DNA from 3 places in the Allobosea sp. GW823-FHT01F03 genome. Region 2 is predicted to be linked to each of the others. Evidence: predicted binding sites of a transcription regulator. Region 2 holds the regulator's gene; each other region holds the start of a gene.

What was found. Region 2 encodes PhoB, which activates phosphate uptake and scavenging genes when phosphate is short. Its sites were predicted from a motif close to TGTCATNNANCTGTCAT; they were not measured.
Region 1: AC3RCC_RS00400 (esterase-like activity of phytase family protein) is a predicted target of PhoB. The motif match lies at 2,423-2,439, and genes of this name have one in related genera.
Region 3: AC3RCC_RS13430 (CorA family divalent cation transporter) is a predicted target of PhoB. The motif match lies at 4,198-4,214, and genes of this name have one in related genera.

Annotation. Positions count from the first base shown of each region.
Region 1 covers NZ_CM179505.1:82,209-88,225, reverse strand. Annotated here, with positions in the region: gene AC3RCC_RS00405 (class I SAM-dependent DNA methyltransferase) at 1-2,315, shown strand, start outside; gene AC3RCC_RS00400 (esterase-like activity of phytase family protein) at 2,501-3,871, shown strand; gene aspT (aspartate-alanine antiporter) at 3,920-5,587, opposite strand; gene AC3RCC_RS00390 (COG3904 family protein) at 5,712-6,017, opposite strand, start outside.
Region 2 covers NZ_CM179505.1:277,465-283,481, reverse strand. Annotated here, with positions in the region: gene pstA (phosphate ABC transporter permease PstA) at 1-174, shown strand, start outside; gene pstB (phosphate ABC transporter ATP-binding protein PstB) at 199-1,005, shown strand; gene phoU (phosphate signaling complex protein PhoU) at 1,044-1,766, shown strand; gene phoB (phosphate regulon transcriptional regulator PhoB) at 1,796-2,494, shown strand; gene AC3RCC_RS01325 (YnfA family protein) at 2,569-2,889, opposite strand; gene AC3RCC_RS01320 (NUDIX hydrolase) at 2,886-3,326, opposite strand; gene AC3RCC_RS01315 (GcrA family cell cycle regulator) at 3,397-3,951, opposite strand; gene AC3RCC_RS01310 (aspartate aminotransferase family protein) at 4,492-5,712, shown strand; gene argF (ornithine carbamoyltransferase) at 5,715-6,017, shown strand, end outside.
Region 3 covers NZ_CM179505.1:2,783,670-2,789,686, reverse strand. Annotated here, with positions in the region: tRNA gene AC3RCC_RS13450 (tRNA-Leu) at 225-309, shown strand; gene mgtE (magnesium transporter) at 486-1,892, shown strand; gene AC3RCC_RS13440 (glycoside hydrolase family 25 protein) at 1,987-2,919, shown strand; gene AC3RCC_RS13435 (glycoside hydrolase family 25 protein) at 3,071-4,012, shown strand; gene AC3RCC_RS13430 (CorA family divalent cation transporter) at 4,261-5,262, shown strand; gene AC3RCC_RS13425 (SDR family oxidoreductase) at 5,355-6,017, shown strand, end outside.

The DNA.
Region 1 (6,017 bases), 200 kb from region 2:
AGCGCCTGGTCGTCGAGACCGTGATCGCGCCGCTGCGCGACGATTGGCGGGCGGTGCTCGGCGCCGCCCAGCAGGCGCGCGATGGCGGCAGTGCGCGCACCGCGCTGGCGCTGGTCGAGGCCTTCCACATGAAACTCTGCAAGACGCGGGTGCTCGACCCTGCCTGCGGCACCGGCAATTTCCTGCATGTCGCCCAGGACCTGATGAAGCGGCTCGAGGGCGAGGTGCTGGAGACCGCCGCGGAGCTCGGCGCGGTCGAGCATTTCGGCGGTTTTGCCGAACGCGGCGTCGGGCCGGGGCAGTTCTTCGGTATCGACGCCAATCGCCGGGCGGTGGCGATCGCCGATCTGATGCTCTGGATCGGCTATCTGCAATGGCATCTGCGGACGCGGGCCTACGCGCCGCGCGAGCCGATCCTGCGGAAGCTCGCGCAGATCGTGCCGGGCGATGCCCTGCTGACCTGGGACGACTGGCCGGTGCCTTCCGTGGAGGCCGGCCGCGAGGTCGCGCCGGCCAATCCGCGTCCGCCGCCCTGGCCGGAGGCGGAGTTCATCGTCGGCAACCCGCCCTTCATCGGCGGCAAGGACCTGCGCCGGCGCCTCGGCGACGGCTATGTCGCGGCGCTGCGGCTGGCCTGGCCGCAGATGAACGAGAGCGCCGACCTCGTCATGTACTGGTGGGATCGGGCCGCCGCGCTGCTCACCGCACCGGGCACGGCGCTGCGGCGCTTCGGTTTCGTCACCACCAATTCGATCACCCAGCTCTTCCAGCGCCGCACGGTCGAGCGGCATCTCGATGCGCGGAGCCCGGTCTCGCTGCTGCTGGCGGTCGCCGACCATCCCTGGACCAAGGCCGGCAAGGACGCCGCGGCGGTGCGCATCGCCATGACGGTGGCCGTGGCCGGCAGGCATGAGGGGCGCCTGCTCGAAGTCACCTCCGAGACGGGCCTCGACAGCGATCAGCCGCAGATCGGCTTTGCCGAGCGGGCGGGCCGGATCAATGCCGACCTCACCATCGGTGCCGACGCCTCGCAGGCCCGGCCATTGCTTGCAAACGAGGCCCTGTGCTCGCCTGGCGTCAAGCTGCACGGGGCGGGCTTCATCGTCTCGCCGGACGCGGCGCAGGCGCTCGGCCTCGGCCGGCGGCCCGGGCTCGAAGCCCATATCCGGCCCTATCGGAACGGGCGCGATCTCACCGCCCGCCCGCGGGGCGCCCTGGTCGTCGACCTGCTCGGGCTCGATGCCGGCGAGGTCCGCGAGCGCTTCCCGGAGGTCTACCAGCACCTTCGCCTGACCGTCGAACGGGACCGGCAAGCGCAGTTCGCGCGCTCGCCGACTGCCGATGCAAAGAGCTATCTGGCCAAGTGGTGGCAATTCGGAAAGCCGCGTCAGGAACTGCGCCCGGCGCTTTCCAGCCTGCAGCGCTACATCGCAACGGTCGAAACCGCCAAGCATCGCGTCTTCCAGTTCCTCGACCAGGCGATCCTGCCGGACAACATGGTCATCGCGGTCGCGCTCTCCGACGCCTTCCATCTCGGCGTGCTGTCCTCGCACTTCCACGCGATCTGGAGCCTGCAGCAAGGCGGGACCTTGGAGGACCGGCCGCGCTATTCCAAATCGCGCTGCTTCGACCCTTTTCCCTTCCCCGACGCCACGGAGAGCCAGAAGCAGGTGATCCGCGAGCCGACCGAGGCGCTCGACGCCTTGCGCAAGCAGGTGCTGGCGGCGCATCCCGGGCTGACGCTGACCGGGCTCTACAATGTCCATGACAAGATCCGGGCGGGTTTGCCGCTGACGCCCGGCGAGGAGAATCTCCGCGACCGCGGTCTCGTCCTGATCCTCGGGGAGCATCACGACGCCATCGATGCCGCTGTCGCCGCGGCCTATGGCTGGCCGGTCGATGCCGGTGCGGAGGACGTGCTTTCCCGCCTGGTCGCCCTCAACCGTGAGCGCTGGAGCGAGGAGGCGCGCGGCACGGTGCGCTGGCTACGGCCCGACTATCAGCGTCCGCGCTTCGGGGAAGGCGGCGGCATGGGCGAGCAGGTCGAGGCGGCCGAACTCTTGTCGCTGCCTACCGCCGCGGCCGGCCTGCCTGCCTTTCCAACCCAGCCGGTCGAGCGGGTCGCTGCCGTGCTCGCCGTCCTGGCCAGGGGCGGTGCGCCGCTCGATGCCGAGGCGATCGCCATGCAGTTCCGGCAGGGGCTCAAGGTCCGCCCGGCCATTCGCGCCGTCCTCGTTTCGCTGGCGCGGGTCGGCGAAGTCTCGACGGCCGATGGCGGCAGGCGCTTCGGCCGCCGTTTCGCGGCGCAGGGCTAGAGCATTTTCGAGCGAAGTGGACACCGGTTCGCGTGAAGAAAATGCGATCTGAAAAGAGATCGAGCATTTCCGTGTTTCAGGGAAATGCTCAAAAACTGTCGCGCCAGCGTCACGCCGCTGTCGCGCGGCTGCAAACTCCGGGCGCGAAGCGGGGGCCTTCCGCTCTTCCCAACCCGGAGTCCTCCATGCGTCTGCGCCTCGCTGCCGTCCTGCTTCTCTCGTCCACCATGCTCGCCGGCGCTCAGGATGCGTCCCAGGGAGGCTCGAAGGAGTTCCCGGCCAAGCTGGTCGGCCATGCCCTGCTGCCGGCCAACACCATCATCCCGGCCCCGGCCGATGCGCCGGCCGATCTCAAGGTCTCCGGCAAGTTCGTCACGCCCGGCAAGCGCGTCGAGCAGGTCGGCTCGGTGATGGGCACCTCGGGCGGACGCCCGACCGGCCTCTCCACCCCCTTCGCCGGCCAGCCGGTGCAGGGCTTCTCCGGCATCCGCTCGCTGGGCAATGGCGAGTTCCTGGTGCTGACCGATAACGGCTTCGGCGCCAAGGCGAACTCACCGGACGCGATGCTGTTCTTCCACCGCCTCAAGGCCGATTTCGAGGGCGGCAAGATCGAGCGCAGCGCCACCACCTTCCTGCACGACTCCGACAAGAAGGTGCCGTTCCGCATCGCCAATGAGGGCACCGAGAAGCGCTACCTGACCGGCGCCGATTTCGATCCGGAATCGATCCAGCCGATCGGCGACAAGATCTGGATCGCCGAGGAGTTCGGCCCCTATCTCATCCGCGTCGACCAGAGCGGCAAGGTCGAGGCGGTGTTCGAGACGCTCATCGACGGCAAGCCGGCCCGCTCGCCCGACCATTTCGCCGTCACCACGCCGGCTGCCCCGAACCTGCCGGTCGCGTTCAATGTCCGCCGCTCCAAGGGCTATGAGGGCATGGCGCAGTCGCCGGATGGTCGTTTCCTCTATCCGCTGCTCGAAGGCCCGCTCTGGAACGCCGAGACCAAGGGCAATGAGGAGCTCGACGGCAAGGAAGTGCTGCGCATCCTCGAATTCGACGTGCAGAACGAGAAGTGGACCGGCCGGTCCTGGTTCTTCCCGCTCGAGCAGAAGGGCCTCGCCATCGGCGACTTCAACATGATCGACAGCACTACAGCGCTGATCATCGAAAGGGATAACGGCGAAGGCACCGCCGACAAGGCCTGCGCTGCCGGCCAGAAGGGCCCGGACTGCTTCCACGACCTCGCCAAGTTCAAGCGCATCGTCAAGATCGAGATGAACGACGCCAATGTCGGCAAGGCCGTGCGCAAGATCGGCCATGTCGACCTGATGAAGATTGCCGATCCCGACAAGAAGGCGAAGCTGGGCGCCATCGACGGCGTGCTGCCCTTCCCCTTCTTCACCATCGAGAATGTCGACGTGGTCGATCTCGCCAAGGGCATCATCGTCGTCGGCAACGACAACAACCTGCCCTTCTCCTCGTCGCGCGACCCGAAGAAGGCCGACGACAACGAGCTGGTGCTGATCGAGGTCAAGGAACTGCTCGCCGCCAAGTGAGGCGCCAAACGAGGCGCTGAGCGCGCCGCAAAGCCGTCGCCGGGCTGCTCAGCCGATCAGCCCGGCCATGGCGACCACGACAGGCCCCATCAGCGGTAGCAGCACGTTCGAGATCGCATAGGTCACGGTGTAGCCGATCACCGGGATCGAGTTGCCGGCGAGCGAGACCAGGGCGCTGATCGAGGGCGTGCTGCAATGCTGGCCGGCAATGGCGCCGAGCAGGATCGGCCCCTCGATCCTGAGCAGATAATGGCCGATATAGAGCGAGGCCACCGCCGGCAGGGCCGAGACCAGGACGGAGAGCACCGGCAGGACGAGCCCGTATTGCTTGAGCAGGGCGAAGGCGTCCGGCCCGACCGAAAGCCCGACCGCGGCGATGAAGGTCGCCAGCCCGAAATCCTTCATGAAGGCGGCGGCCTCGGACGGGATCGCGCCGCTCTGCGGCCGGTGCATGTGCAGCCAGCCGAAGACCAGGCCGGAGACCAGCGCCCCGCCGCCCGTGCCGAGGGTGAGGTCGAGCGCCCCGATCTTCAGGCTGAGCTCGCCGAGCAGGAGCCCGGCGACGATGCCGAGCCCGAGCATGACGAAATCGGTCGCCGCGCTGGGCGAGAGCAGATGGCCGAGTTCCGGGCCGGCGCGGGCGATCGCATCCTCCGTACCGTACAGGGTCAGGATGTCGCCCTGTTCCAGGATGGTGCCCGGCAAGGCGGGGATGTTCTGGCCGAGCCGGCGGATCCGCGAGATGAAGACGCCGCGCCGCAATTCGGCACTGGCAAGCCGGCGCAGGTCGCGGATCCTGCGGCCGCGGACTTCTTGCCGGGTCAGAACCACCTCGCGCTCGACCAGCGGAGCATTGGCGCCGGGCGGCATTGGCACCTCGGCTCCGAGCCGCTCGCTGATCGCGATCACGGCGCGCCGCCGGCCGACCACCAGCACGATGTCGTCTGCTTCCAGCATCGTATCGGTGGTCGCCTTGTCGAAGCTGCCGCCGCGCCCGACCTGCGTGATGGTGACGACCCCATTGACGCTGTTCTCGAAGGCGCCGACGCTGCTTCCGCCGATCGCGCCGGCGCGGAAACCGCGCGAGACGATCTCCGGCACGCCGTTCTCCTTCGCGGTATCGTCATCGGCGCCGAGCTCGCGGGCAAGCGCAGCCGAGGCCTCGCGCACATTGATCCCGAGCAGGAGCGGGCCGATCTGCGTGGTGAAGACGACGATGGCGACGAGGCCGAACAGATAGGTGATGCTGTAGGCGGTCGCCATATTGCCCTGCAGGCGCTCGATTTCGGCGGCAGGCAGGGCAAGGCGCGTCATCGCCTCCGAGGCGGTGCCGAGCACGGCGGATTCTGTGGCCGAGCCGGCGAAGAGCCCGGAGGCCGTGCCGGCATCGAGGCCGAACGCCAGGATTGCCGCTGCCAGCAGCAGCAGCACCGTGACGACCTCGACGAAGGACAGGATGCCGTAGCGCCAGCCTCCGCGGATATTGTTGAAGAATTGCGGCCCGGCCGTGAAGCCGAGCGCGAAGATGAACAGCGCGAAGGCGACGTTCTTCAGGTCGGGGCTGATGGTGACGCCGAGCTGCCCGATCGCCAGCGCGACGAACAGCGTGCCGCAGACGCCGCCGATCTCCACCGAGCCGATCCTGATCTTGCCGATGAGATGGCCGAGCGCCAGCGAAACGAACAGGGCGACGACCGGTTGCGCGATGAACGACACGATGAAGCCCCGTCATGCTGCCAGCGACCAGCTGACTATCGGCGGCGTCTTTTGCGCGTGCAAGTTGGACGCAGGGCCAATGATCGCGGCTTATTGGTCCGAGCTTGCTGGCTTGACGTCCAGCTCAGCAGATCGCGTTGCGCAGCGCCGGCGCCAGCAACAGCTCCGCGGCGGAGCCGGTCTGAATCCAGCTCTTGGCCGAGGCGTCCTCCTCGCGCGGGTCGATCCGCAGCACGATCTGCTCGAGATCGCCGAGGCGGCAGAGGCGCTCGCGCGAAATCTCGGTGGTCATCGGCCCTTCCGGCTGCGCGCTGTCCTCGTTGCTGGCGACGATCGGCGCGCTGTCGGGCAGGCCGATCGTGACGGTGCGCAGCCGCGTCGCGATCGGGGCATTGCCGGAGAGCAACCGCATCCGCAGGCCGACATCGCC
Region 2 (6,017 bases):
TTCTCGCCGACCCTGGTCGGCGGCGTCTCCAACCTGCCGGTGACGATCTATCAGTTCGCCTCGGCCCCTTACGAGAACTGGCAGCAGCTCGCCTGGGCCGGTTCGCTGATCATCACCGTCTCGATCCTTTTGCTCTCGCTTATCGCCCGGCGCATCGTGCGCGGCGGCAAGTGAGCACCACGTCCGATCGGAAGGAACATGTCGATGCTCTCGACCCTGGAACTCAGCCCGCAGGTCCTCGACGCCCAGGCGCCGATCCGGATCGCGGTGAAGAACCTCGATTTCTACTATGGCGAGCACAAGGCGCTGAAGAACGTCAATCTCAGCTTCCGTGACCGCCACGTCACCGCGCTGATCGGCCCCTCCGGCTGCGGCAAGTCGACCCTGCTGCGCATCTTCAACCGGATCTACTCGCTCTATCCGGAGCAGCGCGCCACCGGCGAGGTCCTGCTCGACGGCCGCAACGTCATCTCCAACGATGTCGACGTCAACGAGCTGCGCTCGCGCATCGGCATGGTCTTCCAGAAGCCGACGCCCTTCCCGATGTCGATCTACGACAACGTCGCCTTCGGCATCCGCCTCTACGAGAAGCCGCCGAAATCGGAGCTCGACGACCGCGTCGAGGGCGCGCTGCGCCGCTCCGCCCTGTGGGACGAGGTCAAGGACAAGCTGAAGAGCTCCGGCATGGGGCTCTCCGGCGGCCAGCAGCAGCGCCTGTGCATCGCCCGCACCATCGCCCAGAAGCCCGAGGTGATCCTGTTCGACGAGCCGACTTCGGCCCTCGACCCGATCTCGACCGGCAAGATCGAGGACCTGCTGGAGCAGCTGAAGAGCGACTTCACCATCGTCATCGTCACCCACAACATGCAGCAGGCGGCGCGCGTCTCGCAGTACACCGCCTTCATGTATCTCGGCGAGGTCGTCGAGTTCGACGCGACCAACACCATCTTCATGAACCCCAACAAGAAGCAGACGCAGGACTACGTCACCGGCCGCTTCGGCTGAGCCCTGCCGTTCCGCTCGCCCTCGAAGGATTCGCCCCGATGTCCGACCATATCGTCCGCTCCTATGATGCCGACCTCGAAGGGCTGCGCCGCAGCCTGGCCGAGATGGGCGGCATGTCCGAGCGCATGCTCGGCGACTCCACCGTGGCGCTGGTGCGCCGCGACACGGCGCTGGCCCAGAAGGTGATCACCGCCGACCAGCGGCTCGACAATCTCCAGCGCGATGTCGAGGAGAAGGCGGTGCTGACCATCGCCCGGCGCCAGCCGCTCGCCAACGACCTGCGCGAGCTGATCTCGGCGATCCGCATCGCCGCTGACATCGAGCGCGTCGGCGACCTCGCCAAGAACATCGCCAAGCGCGCGGTCGCGATCTCCGGCCAGTTCTCGCCGCCGCACCGCGCCGTGGTCGGGCTCGAGCATATGAGCCGTCTGGTCCAGGCGCAGCTCAAGGACGTGCTCGACGCCTATGCCGCCAGCAACGAGCAGAAGGCGATGGAGGTCTGGCGCCGCGACGACGAGATCGACGCGCTCTACACCTCGCTCTTCCGCGAGCTCCTGACCTATATGATGGAAGATCCGCGCAACATCACCTTCTGCACGCATCTTCTGTTCTGCGCCAAGAACGTCGAGCGCATCGGCGATCACACCACCAACATCGCCGAGACGATCCATTACCTGATCACCGGCCAGTCGGTGGAGGAGAGCCGGCCCAAGCTCGACACCACCAACATCCTGGTCGACCTGCCCGCGGCCAATGGCTGAGCGGATGGGCGCCTGAGCGGAGGCTCGACATGCCTGCACGCATCCTGATCGTCGAGGATGAGGAGCCGCTGACCCTGCTGCTCCGCTATAATCTCGAGGCCGAGGGCTTCGAGGTCGACACCGTCGCGCGCGGCGACGATGCCGAGCTGCATTTGCGCGACCATACCCCTGACCTCGTCCTGCTCGACTGGATGCTGCCCGGCCTTTCCGGCATCGAGCTCTGCCGGCGCCTGCGCGCCCGGCGCGACACGGAGCGGGTGCCGATCATCATGCTGACGGCGCGCGGCGAGGAGACCGAGCGGGTGCGCGGCCTCGCCACCGGCGCCGACGATTATGTCGTCAAGCCGTTCTCGCTGCCGGAGCTGATCGCCCGCATCCAGGCGCTGCTGCGCCGGGTCAAGCCCGGCCATGTCGTCGGCATGCTGACCGCCGGCGATCTCGAGCTCGACCGGACGACGCGGCGGGTGCGCCGGGCAGGCGCCGAATTGCATCTCGGTCCGACCGAGTTCCGCCTGCTCGAATTCCTGATGCAGGCCCCGGGCCGGGTCTATTCGCGGGCCCAACTGCTCGACGCCGTCTGGGGCCGCGACGTCTATATCGACGAGCGCACCGTCGACGTCCATGTCGGGCGCCTGCGCAAGGCGATCACCCCCGACGACGCCAAGGACCCGCTGCGCACCGTGCGCGGCGCCGGCTACGCCTTCGACGAGACGTTCGCGCGAAGCTGAGCGCCAAGTCTGCCCTCATCCTTCGAGGCGCAATCTGCGATCGCTCCTCAGGATGAGGGCTGGAGGTTCGACGCTCAGCGCGGCGCGGCGACGATCACCGCTGCGCCGGCGAGGCAAAGGACTGCGCCCGTGAGGTCGAAACGGTCCGGCGGCACCTTCTCGACCAGCCACATCCAGCCCAGCGACGCGACGATGTAGACCCCGCCATAGGCGGCGAAGGCCCGGCCGGCGGCGGCGCTGTCGATCAGCGTCAAGAGCCAGGCGAAGAGCGCCAGCGCCAGAAGCCCCGGCAGCAGCCACCAGGCCGATTTGCCGAGCTTGAGCCAGGCCCAGAACGAGAAGCAGCCGGCGATCTCGGCCAGCGCGGCCCCCAGATAGATCGCGAAACTGGTCATGGCGCTGCGGCGAAGCTGGCCGCGAGCCGGGCGAAGACCGGACGGTAGGCTTCCGAGGCGAGCGGCGACAGCTCGCGGGCCTCGGCGAGGTCGAACCAGCGGATCTCGCTGTGCTCGTCATTGCTGATCCGGGCTTCGCCCACCCAGCCGGTCACCGCGAACAGATGCCACAGAGCCGGGGTGACGCCGTCGCTCTCGGTCGTCTCGATGGTGGTCAAGCGCGTGAAGCTGGTCGGCTCGATACCGATCTCCTCCTGCAATTCGCGTCTCAGTGCCTGCTCGATCGTCTCGTCGGGCTCGACATGCCCGCCGATCGTGTCCCAGCAGGACGGTCTGTTGCGGCGATGCGGGGCTCTCAGTCCGAGCAGGATGTCTCCGCCCCGGATCGTCAGGGCGCAGGCATATTCGACGGGCGCGGGACGTTCTGCGGTGCGCATCGGCGTCTCTCCACCAATGGAAAAGCCGGCCCGAGGGCCGGCTTCAATTCTTCTACACAGGGGTGCCGGGTCAGGCGCGCACCTTGCTGCGGTCGCGGCGCCGGTCGGCCGCCGGCTGGTAGGCGATGCGGGCATGATAGCCGCAATAGGGCATGCCGGTCAGCGAGCGGCCGCCGCAGAAGCGGAATTCCGGCGAGGTCGGGTCGCCCATCGGCCAGCGGCACATATATTCGCGCAGGTCCATGATGGTGACACGCTCGGAGAACGGGATCACCACCTCCTCGGCCGGGGCCGCCGGGACGTGCTCCGCTTCCGGTTCCGCCTCGATCTCCGGGACGAATTGCGGGGCGAGCGCCGTGTTGCCGCGGGTCATGCCGCCGCTCGCGGCGGCAGGGCTCGCCATCGGATGGGCCGGCGGACGCGTCGTCGGCTTGCGCGGGCGCGGCGCGGCCGAGCCGGGATTCTTGGCGCGGCCCGAAAGGCCGAGGCGGTGGACCTTGCCGATGACAGCATTGCGGGTGACGCTGCCGAGTTCGCCGGCGATCTGGCTGGCGCTCAGTCCGTCATTCCAGAGCTTCTTGAGCAGTTCGACGCGTTCGTCGGTCCAGGCTCCAGCTTCGCTCATCGATTTCACCTGTCTTCGTCATGCCTCGCCATAGCCCGGCGACGCATAGGAAAAGATCATGGCGGAATCCGATATCGGCAGCGCCCGTCGAAGAACGGAAACCGCTACGCTCGGAACTGACGATACTGGAGACGCCGCACGAGATGTCGTATCTGACGAGGCCGACCATACAAGATGGCTTGACTCGGCCACAAGAGTCGCCGAATCGGAAATCGTCTTTTCCCCAGACAAAGCTTCGATCCCGCAGTCAGGTGAGTCTATTTGGCAACGCTGCGGCGCCCGGCCGGAATTGACAGTGCCGGACCGCTTTTGCATAGTCTTCTCAATGCGGCCGCCCTTGGGGCGGCGCTTATGTTTTGAGCGATCCGGACTTTCGAGCGATGCGGCTGACGGCGCGACGAGAAAACGGGAAAGGCCTGCGACGATAACGTCGCCGCGGGGTCGCATCGTGCTGGCAGATCGCCGCCGCGCCCCGAACCACCGCTTCACACCCCGGCGCCCAGCGCTTTCCGTTACGTTCCGTCGCGAGGACCTCGCTCCATGAGCTCCGCTTCCGTTTCCGCCAATGCCTCCGTTCTGCTGCCGACCTATGCGCGCGCACCCGTCGCCTTCGAGCGCGGCGAAGGTGCCTGGGCGATCACCGCCGATGGCCAGCGCTATCTCGATTTCGGCGCCGGCATCGCCGTCAACGCGCTCGGCCACGCCCATCCGCATCTGGTCAAGGCGCTGACCGAGCAGGCCCAGCGCATCTGGCACACCTCCAATCTCTACGCGATGCCGGACGGCGAGAAGCTCGCCCGCCGGCTCTGCGAGGCGACCTTCGCCGAGCGCGTCTTCTTCACCAATTCGGGCGCCGAGGCGAACGAATGCGCGATCAAGATGGCGCGCAAATACCATGCGGCGCAGGGCCATCCCGAGCGCTACCGCATCGTCACCTTCGAGGGCGCCTTCCACGGCCGCACGCTGGCGACCATCGCCGCCGGCGGCCAGCAGAAATACATCGACGGCTTCGGCCCCAAGGTCGACGGCTTCGACCAAGTGCCCTTCGACGACGAGGCGGCGCTGCGCGCGGCGATCACGCCGGAGACCGCGGCGCTGATGATCGAGCCGATCCAGGGCGAGGGCGGCCTGCGCTCGGTGCCGATGCGCTTCCTCAAGCTGCTGCGCCAGCTCTGCGACGAGCACGGCCTGCTCCTGATCTTCGACGAGATCCAGACCGGCGTCGGCCGTACCGGCAAGTTCTTCGCCTATGAGCACAACGGCGTCGCGCCCGACATCATGTCGATCGCCAAGGGCATCGGTGGCGGCTTTCCGATGGGCGCCTGCCTCGCCACCGAGGCGGCGGCGGCCGGCATGGTGCTCGGTACGCATGGCACCACCTTCGGCGGCAATCCGCTGGCCATGGCGGTCGGCAACGCCGTGCTCGACGTCATTCTCGAGCCCGGCTTCATCGAACACGTCGCCCAGATCAGCCTGCGGCTGAAGCAGTCGCTCGCCGAGCTCAAGGACAAGCATCCCGACGTGATCGAGGAGATCCGCGGCCAGGGCCTGATGCTCGGCCTCAAGCTGCGCACCCCGAACACCGATTTCGTCGCCGAGGCGCGCGCCGCCGGCCTGCTCGTCGTCGCCGCCGGCGACAATGTCGTGCGCCTGCTGCCGCCGCTGATCATCGGCGATGCCGAGGTCGGCGAGGCGCTCGCGCGGCTCGACAAGGCCGCCGGCGCCGTCGAGGCGACGCTGGCCCGGCCGGCGGCGGAATGAGCATGGGGACTCCAGTGCGTCACTTCCTCGACCTGTCCGATTTCTCGAGCGAGCAGCTGCAGGCGATCCTGCGCGCTGGCAACGAGATCAAGGCGCGGCGCCGCACCCCGGCCGCTGCGGGCGATCGCCTGCTCGAGGGCAAGGTCATCGCCATGATCTTCGAGCAGCCCTCGCTGCGCACCCGCGTCTCCTTCGATGTCGGCATCCGCGAGCTCGGCGGCTCGCCGATGATGGTGACCGGCCAGGAGATCGAGCTCGGCGAGCGCGAGACCATCGCCGACACGGCGCGGGTGCTCTCGCGCTAT
Region 3 (6,017 bases), 2.5 Mb from region 2:
TGTCCCCAGCGCCCCGCCTGCCGGAAACGGTCTTTGAGTCGCCCATTTTCGCGCTTTTCCGCCTGTTCCACGCCGAAAGAGACCGGTTTTCCCGGAGCCCGGCGTTTGCCGCCGAAACTTATCCCGATTTTCCTTCACAGCCTCTTGTGGCCTGAGATTCCATTTGGTAGACCCACGCCGCTCTCGGAGTTCACCGCCACTGCGCGGCCGAGCTTCGAGCCGCTGCGGTCATGGCGGAATTGGTAGACGCACTACCTTGAGGTGGTAGCGGGGAGACCCGTGGAGGTTCGAGTCCTCTTGACCGCACCAAATTTGGGCTGATGCCCCGGGAACGGCGATCCGCAAGGGTCGCCGTTTTTCGTTGCGGCTGCCGTGTTTTCGTCGCGAAACGGTCATGCCGCGTTGCCACGAGGGCGCGCCGCTGACACAAGGACGGCTCGCCGCCTGCAAGCGAATCCCCAGCCTCGAATCCTGGAGCCGGACCGATGGTGGAAGCCGAGAGCGCTCCCGACGAAAAGCTGGCGCGGCCGATCCGCGACGAAGACGGCGTCATGGACGAAGGATTCGTCGAGCAGGTCTCGCAAGCCGTCCTGCTCTCGGACCTGACGACGCTGCGCGATCTCGTCGGCGACCTGCACGAGGCCGATCTCGGCGGCTTGCTCGAAGCGCTCGACAGCGAGGAACGGCCGAAGCTGATCTCGCTGCTCGGCGGCGATTTCGACTTCACCGCGCTGACCGAGGTCGACGACGCCGTCCGCGAGGAGATTCTCGACGAGCTCTCGCCGGAAACGGTCGCCGAGGGCGTGCGCGAGCTCGACACCGACGACGCGGTCTACATCCTCGAGGACCTCGACGAGGCCGACAAGAAGGAGATTCTCGACCGGCTGAGCCCGGCCGAGCGCAGCGTGCTGCAACAGGGCCTCGACTATCCCGAGGGCTCGGCCGGCCGGCGCATGCAGGCCGAGCTGATCGCCGTGCCGCCCTTCTGGACCGTCGGCCAGACCATCGACTATCTGCGCGACACGCAGGACCTGCCCGAGCGCTTCTTCGAGATCTTCGTCGCCGACCCCGGCCACCGTTTCGTCGGCACGGTCCGGCTCGACCGGCTGCTGCGCACCAAGCGGCCGGTCAGCATCGCCGATCTGATCGAGGACGACCGCCGCATCGTCCAGGCCGATGACGACCTCGAGGACGTGGCGCGGATGTTCCAGCGCTACGATCTCGTCGCCGCCCCGGTCGTCGACAAGAGCGGCCGCCTCGTCGGCGTGATGACCATCGACGACGTCGTCGACGTCATCGAGGATGCGGCGGACGACGACGTCAAGCAGCTCGGCGGCGTCGATGCCGACGAAGAACTCTCCGACCCGGTCCGCGAGGTCGCGCTGAGCCGCTTCCGCTGGCGCTTCATCAGCCTGATCGCCGCCTTCATCAGCGCCTCGGTGATGGCGATGTTCGAGGCCCAGCTCTCCAAGCTGGTCGCCCTCGCCGTGCTCGCGCCGATCGTCGCCAGCCAGGGCGGCAATGCCGCGACCCAGACCATGACGGTGGCGATCCGCGCCCTCGGCACCGGCCAGCTCGGCAGCTGGAACCGGGCGCGCTTCTTCCGGCGCGAGATGATCGTCGGCCTGTTGAACGGCGTCGCCTTCGCGGTGATCACCGGCACGGTCTCCGGCTTCTGGTTCGGCAATCTGATGCTCGGCGTGGTGATCGCGCTCGCCATGGTCGCGACCCTTGTGGTCGCGGCGCTCGCCGGCGTCGTCGTGCCGCTCGCGCTCGACAAGGCCGGCATCGACCCGGCGATCTCGTCCGGCACCTTCGTCACCACGGTCACCGACGTCGTCGGATTCTTCTCCTTCCTCGGCATCGCGACGATCCTGCTGCGCCTGGGCTGACCCAGGGAAAGCCGCGACGGCGGAAGAAAAACCGGTAACGTAAACCGGGCGTCAAGATTTCTCCGCAATCTTGCCGAGGATGACGCCCCGCCGCATGCCACACCGATTTTCAGCCTCGCTCGTCCTCGCTGCCGCGCTCGCCGTGCTGGGTGGTTGCGTGGCGCTGGACCATTATCCGAGCAAGGGCGATGCGCGCCCCCATCCCGGCGTCGAGGCGGCGCGCCGATATCCGATCCAGGGCATCGACATCTCGCGCTGGCAGGGTGAGATCGACTGGGCCTCGGTCAAGGCCGCCGGCACCCGCTTTGCCTATATCAAGGCGACCGAGGGCGGCGACCATATCGATCCGGCCTTCCAGAGGAACTGGGAGGGCGCGCGCCGGGCCGGCGTGCCGCGCGGTGCCTATCACTTCGTCTACTGGTGCCGTCCGGCCCATGAGCAGGCGGTCTGGTTCAAGCAGCAGATCCCGAACGATCCCGACGCCCTGCCCCCGGTGCTCGACGTCGAGTGGAACGGCCATTCCAAGACCTGCCCGAAGAAGGTCGAGCGCTCGCTGGCGCTGGAGAAGATCCGGCTGATGCTGACCGAGCTAGAGCAGCTCACCGGCAAGAAGCCGGTGATCTACACCGACATCACCTTCCACAAGGACGTGCTGGAAGGCGAGTTCGACGACTACGCCTACTGGATCCGCTCGACCGCAGCCAAACCCGAGGCGCGCTACAACAACCGGCGCTGGTCGTTCTGGCAATTCACCACCACCGGCCGCATTCCCGGCATCAAGGGCGATGTCGACCGCAACGCCTTCTACGGCAACGAAGGCGAGTTCGCCGGCTGGCGCGAGGGCCGCTTCGACATCGGCACCCGGACCTGGACGCGCGAACGCGGCGTCCCGCCCAATCCGACCCCCGGCCCCGAACATCCTCCGGTCGCGACGCTGCCGGGCGCGGCCGCCCCGATCGCGGCATCGCGATTCCATCCGGCGAGCCTCGGCCAGGCCGCCGAGCAGGGCGAAGCCGAGGCGGAGTGAGCCGGCGGCGGCAGCGCCTCACCGGTTAACCAAGGCTGAAGCCGCTCGCTCGAATGCTAACCACCTCTTAACCCGGCGCCCGCCTATCCTGCCTGGACACAGGGAGGACCGTATGGCGCGCCGCGCTGAAACCAGTTCAGGAAAGCGGCGCATGCCCGGCCTTGGCTACCGCCTACTGATGACGGCAGGGCTCGGCCTGCTCTGCGCCACGCCCGCTCAGGCGCTCTACCCGAAAAAGGGCGATTCCAGCCCGCATGCCGGCGTCAGCGACGCCCGCCGGCGCTCGATCCAGGGCATCGACGTCTCGCGCTGGCAGGGCGACATCGACTGGGCCAGGGTCAAGGACGCCGGCACCCGCTTCGCCTTCATCAAGGCAACCGAGGGCGGTGACCATATCGACCCGAGTTTCCGCAAGAACTGGGAAGGCGCCAAGAAGGCCGGCGTGCCGCGCGGCGCCTACCACTTCGTCTATTGGTGCCGTCCGGCCAAGGATCAGGTGCGCTGGATGAAACGCCACATCCCGCGCGACGCCGACGCATTGCCGCCGGTGCTCGATGTCGAGTGGAACGGGCATTCGGAAGCCTGCGGCAAGAAGATTCCGCGCGCCAAGGCGCTCGCCAAGATCCGCGAGATGCTGAAAGGCCTGCAGGAGCATACCGGCAAGAAGCCGATCATCTACACCGACATCACCTTCCACGAGGACGTGCTGGAAGGCGAGTTCAACGACCACCCCTACTGGCTGCGCTCGACCGCGGCGCCGCTGCGCCATCGTTATGAGCGCAAGCAATGGGAATTCTGGCAGTTCACCGCGACCGGCCGCGTGCCCGGCATCACCGGGGATGTCGACCGCAATGCCTTCTTCGGCACGGAGCGCGAATTCACCGCCTGGCGTGAGGGCCGCTTCGACATCGGCGCGCGCCAATGGCGTGGCGGCGAGCCGAAGGTCGCGTCGCCCAAACCGGCCGCACGCCCCGCGGCCGTCGAGACGAAGCTCGCCCGCGGTACGCCACCGGCACTGGTGCCGGCCCCGCGGCCGCCGAAGGCATTGCTGACGCGCCAGGTCGCCAGCACGGGCTCGATCAAGCGAAACTAGAGCCTGCCGTTCTCACAGGTGGCTTCCCTCATCCTGGGCGAGCGTAGCTCGGCCCGGGGTCCATCGTAGAGCTCGGTATCCTACGATGGACTCCGGGTCTGCGCCGCCTCGCGGCTCGCGCAGAATGACGGCGGCGTGCCCGACTTCGATCAACAGGCTCTCGTTTGCAGACATGCCAGACGGACTGTCGCGAAACCGTCATATGACGGGCGCTGATGCTGGCGGACATCCCGTCAGCCGGAAGCAGCGTGTCGATACTTCAGGATATCCAGTCCCGGGCCGGTTTCATCTGGGCCTATCGCTTCGACGATGAGGGCCGTGCCAGCCTCGTGCCGCGCGACCGGGCCCCCGCACTCGCCCTCGACGGCGCCAAATTCGTCTGGCTCCATCTCGATCTCGTCCACAGCCGCACCAAGCAATGGATCGCCGAGCGCAGCGAGCTGCCGCTGGAGGCGCAGGCCGTCTTCCTGTCGCAGGACGAGCATCAGCGGCTCTATCACGACCCGGATTTCGTCTGGGGCATCACCTATGATCAGGTCCGCGAGGTCGACAGCCTCGCCGATGACTGGGGCATGATGCACTGGATCGTCGGCGAGCGCTTCCTGATCACCGGCCGCCGCCAGGCCCTGCAGGCGACGCGGCTGACCCGCGACACGCTGGAGGCGGGCTTTCGCGCCACCTCCCCCGAAATGCTGTTCGAGCGCGTCATCGAATTCGTGATCGAGGATGTCGCCGAGGATGTGAACCGCCTCGCCGACGACGCCGATTCGATCGAGGACCACATCATCGACGACCGGATCGGCGACGAGGCCCGCAAGCTCGGCGCGATCCGCCGGCGCACGGTCAGGCTGCACCGCCAGCTCAACGGGCTGCACCAGCTCTTTCGCCGCTTCCAGGAGACGGCCGCGGGGCGGGCAGCACCCGAGAAGGTCAGGAGCGCGACCGCAAGGCTGCTTCACCGCGTCGACACCATGCTGGGCGACGTCCAGCTCGTGCAGCAGCGCGCAAGGCTTCTGCAGGACGAGATCGCCGCCCGTCTCAGCGCCCAGACCAACCACCATCTCTACGTGCTCTCGATCCTGACCGCGACGCTGATGCCGGCGACGCTGGTCACCGGCTATTTCGGCGTCAACACCAAGGCCCTGCCCTTCCTCGAGACCGAGTTCGGCTGGCTCTATATTCTCGGCCTGTCGGGGCTGGCGGCGGGCGCGGTCTTCTGGCTGCTCAAGCGCCGAAACGTGATCGGTTGAGTGGCGCGAGGGTCTGCTCCGGCGCAAGCGAACCTTTACCGATGGTCCGCGTAGGATCTGCGGGAGTGGGAGCCTTGCACGGGAGAAAGCTTGTGCGCAGCAATGTGCTTGTCACTGGCGGCGGCGGACGGCTCGGGCGCGCTTTGTCGCAAGTCGGAGGCCCGGGCGTTCGTGGCCTGTCGAGCCGGGAACTCGACATCACCGATCCCGCCGCCGTCCGCTCGGCGCTCGATCGGCTGCGCCCGGCTGTCGTGATCAATGCCGCCGCGCTCAGCCGCGTCCAGGATTCCGACACCGCACCGGAGCGCGCGCGCGCCGTCAACGCCGAAGCGCCGGGCGATATCGCACGAGCCTGCGCGGAGCGCGGCCTGCCCCTGATCCAGATCTCGACCGACTATGTCTTCGGGGCCGAGACCCTGCGGCCCTGGCGCGAGTCGGATCCGGTATCGCCCGTCAACAGCTATGGCCGCCTGAAGGCCGAGGGCGAGCGCAACGTCCTCTCCGCCAGCGACAGGGCCTGCATCGCCCGTGTGGCCTGGCTCTTCGGCGATGGCGAGGATTTCATCGCGCCCCTGTTGCGGGGCGACACCGAGACCGTCAGGGTCGCCGACGATCAGATCGGCTCGCCGACGCCGATCGTCCCGCTGGCCGAGCGCCTGCTGGCGCTGGCCGGCCGGCTCGGCGCCGGCGAAGCCACGCCAAGAACGCTGCACATCGCCGGATCGCCGCCCGTATCACGCGCCGACTGGGTCGCC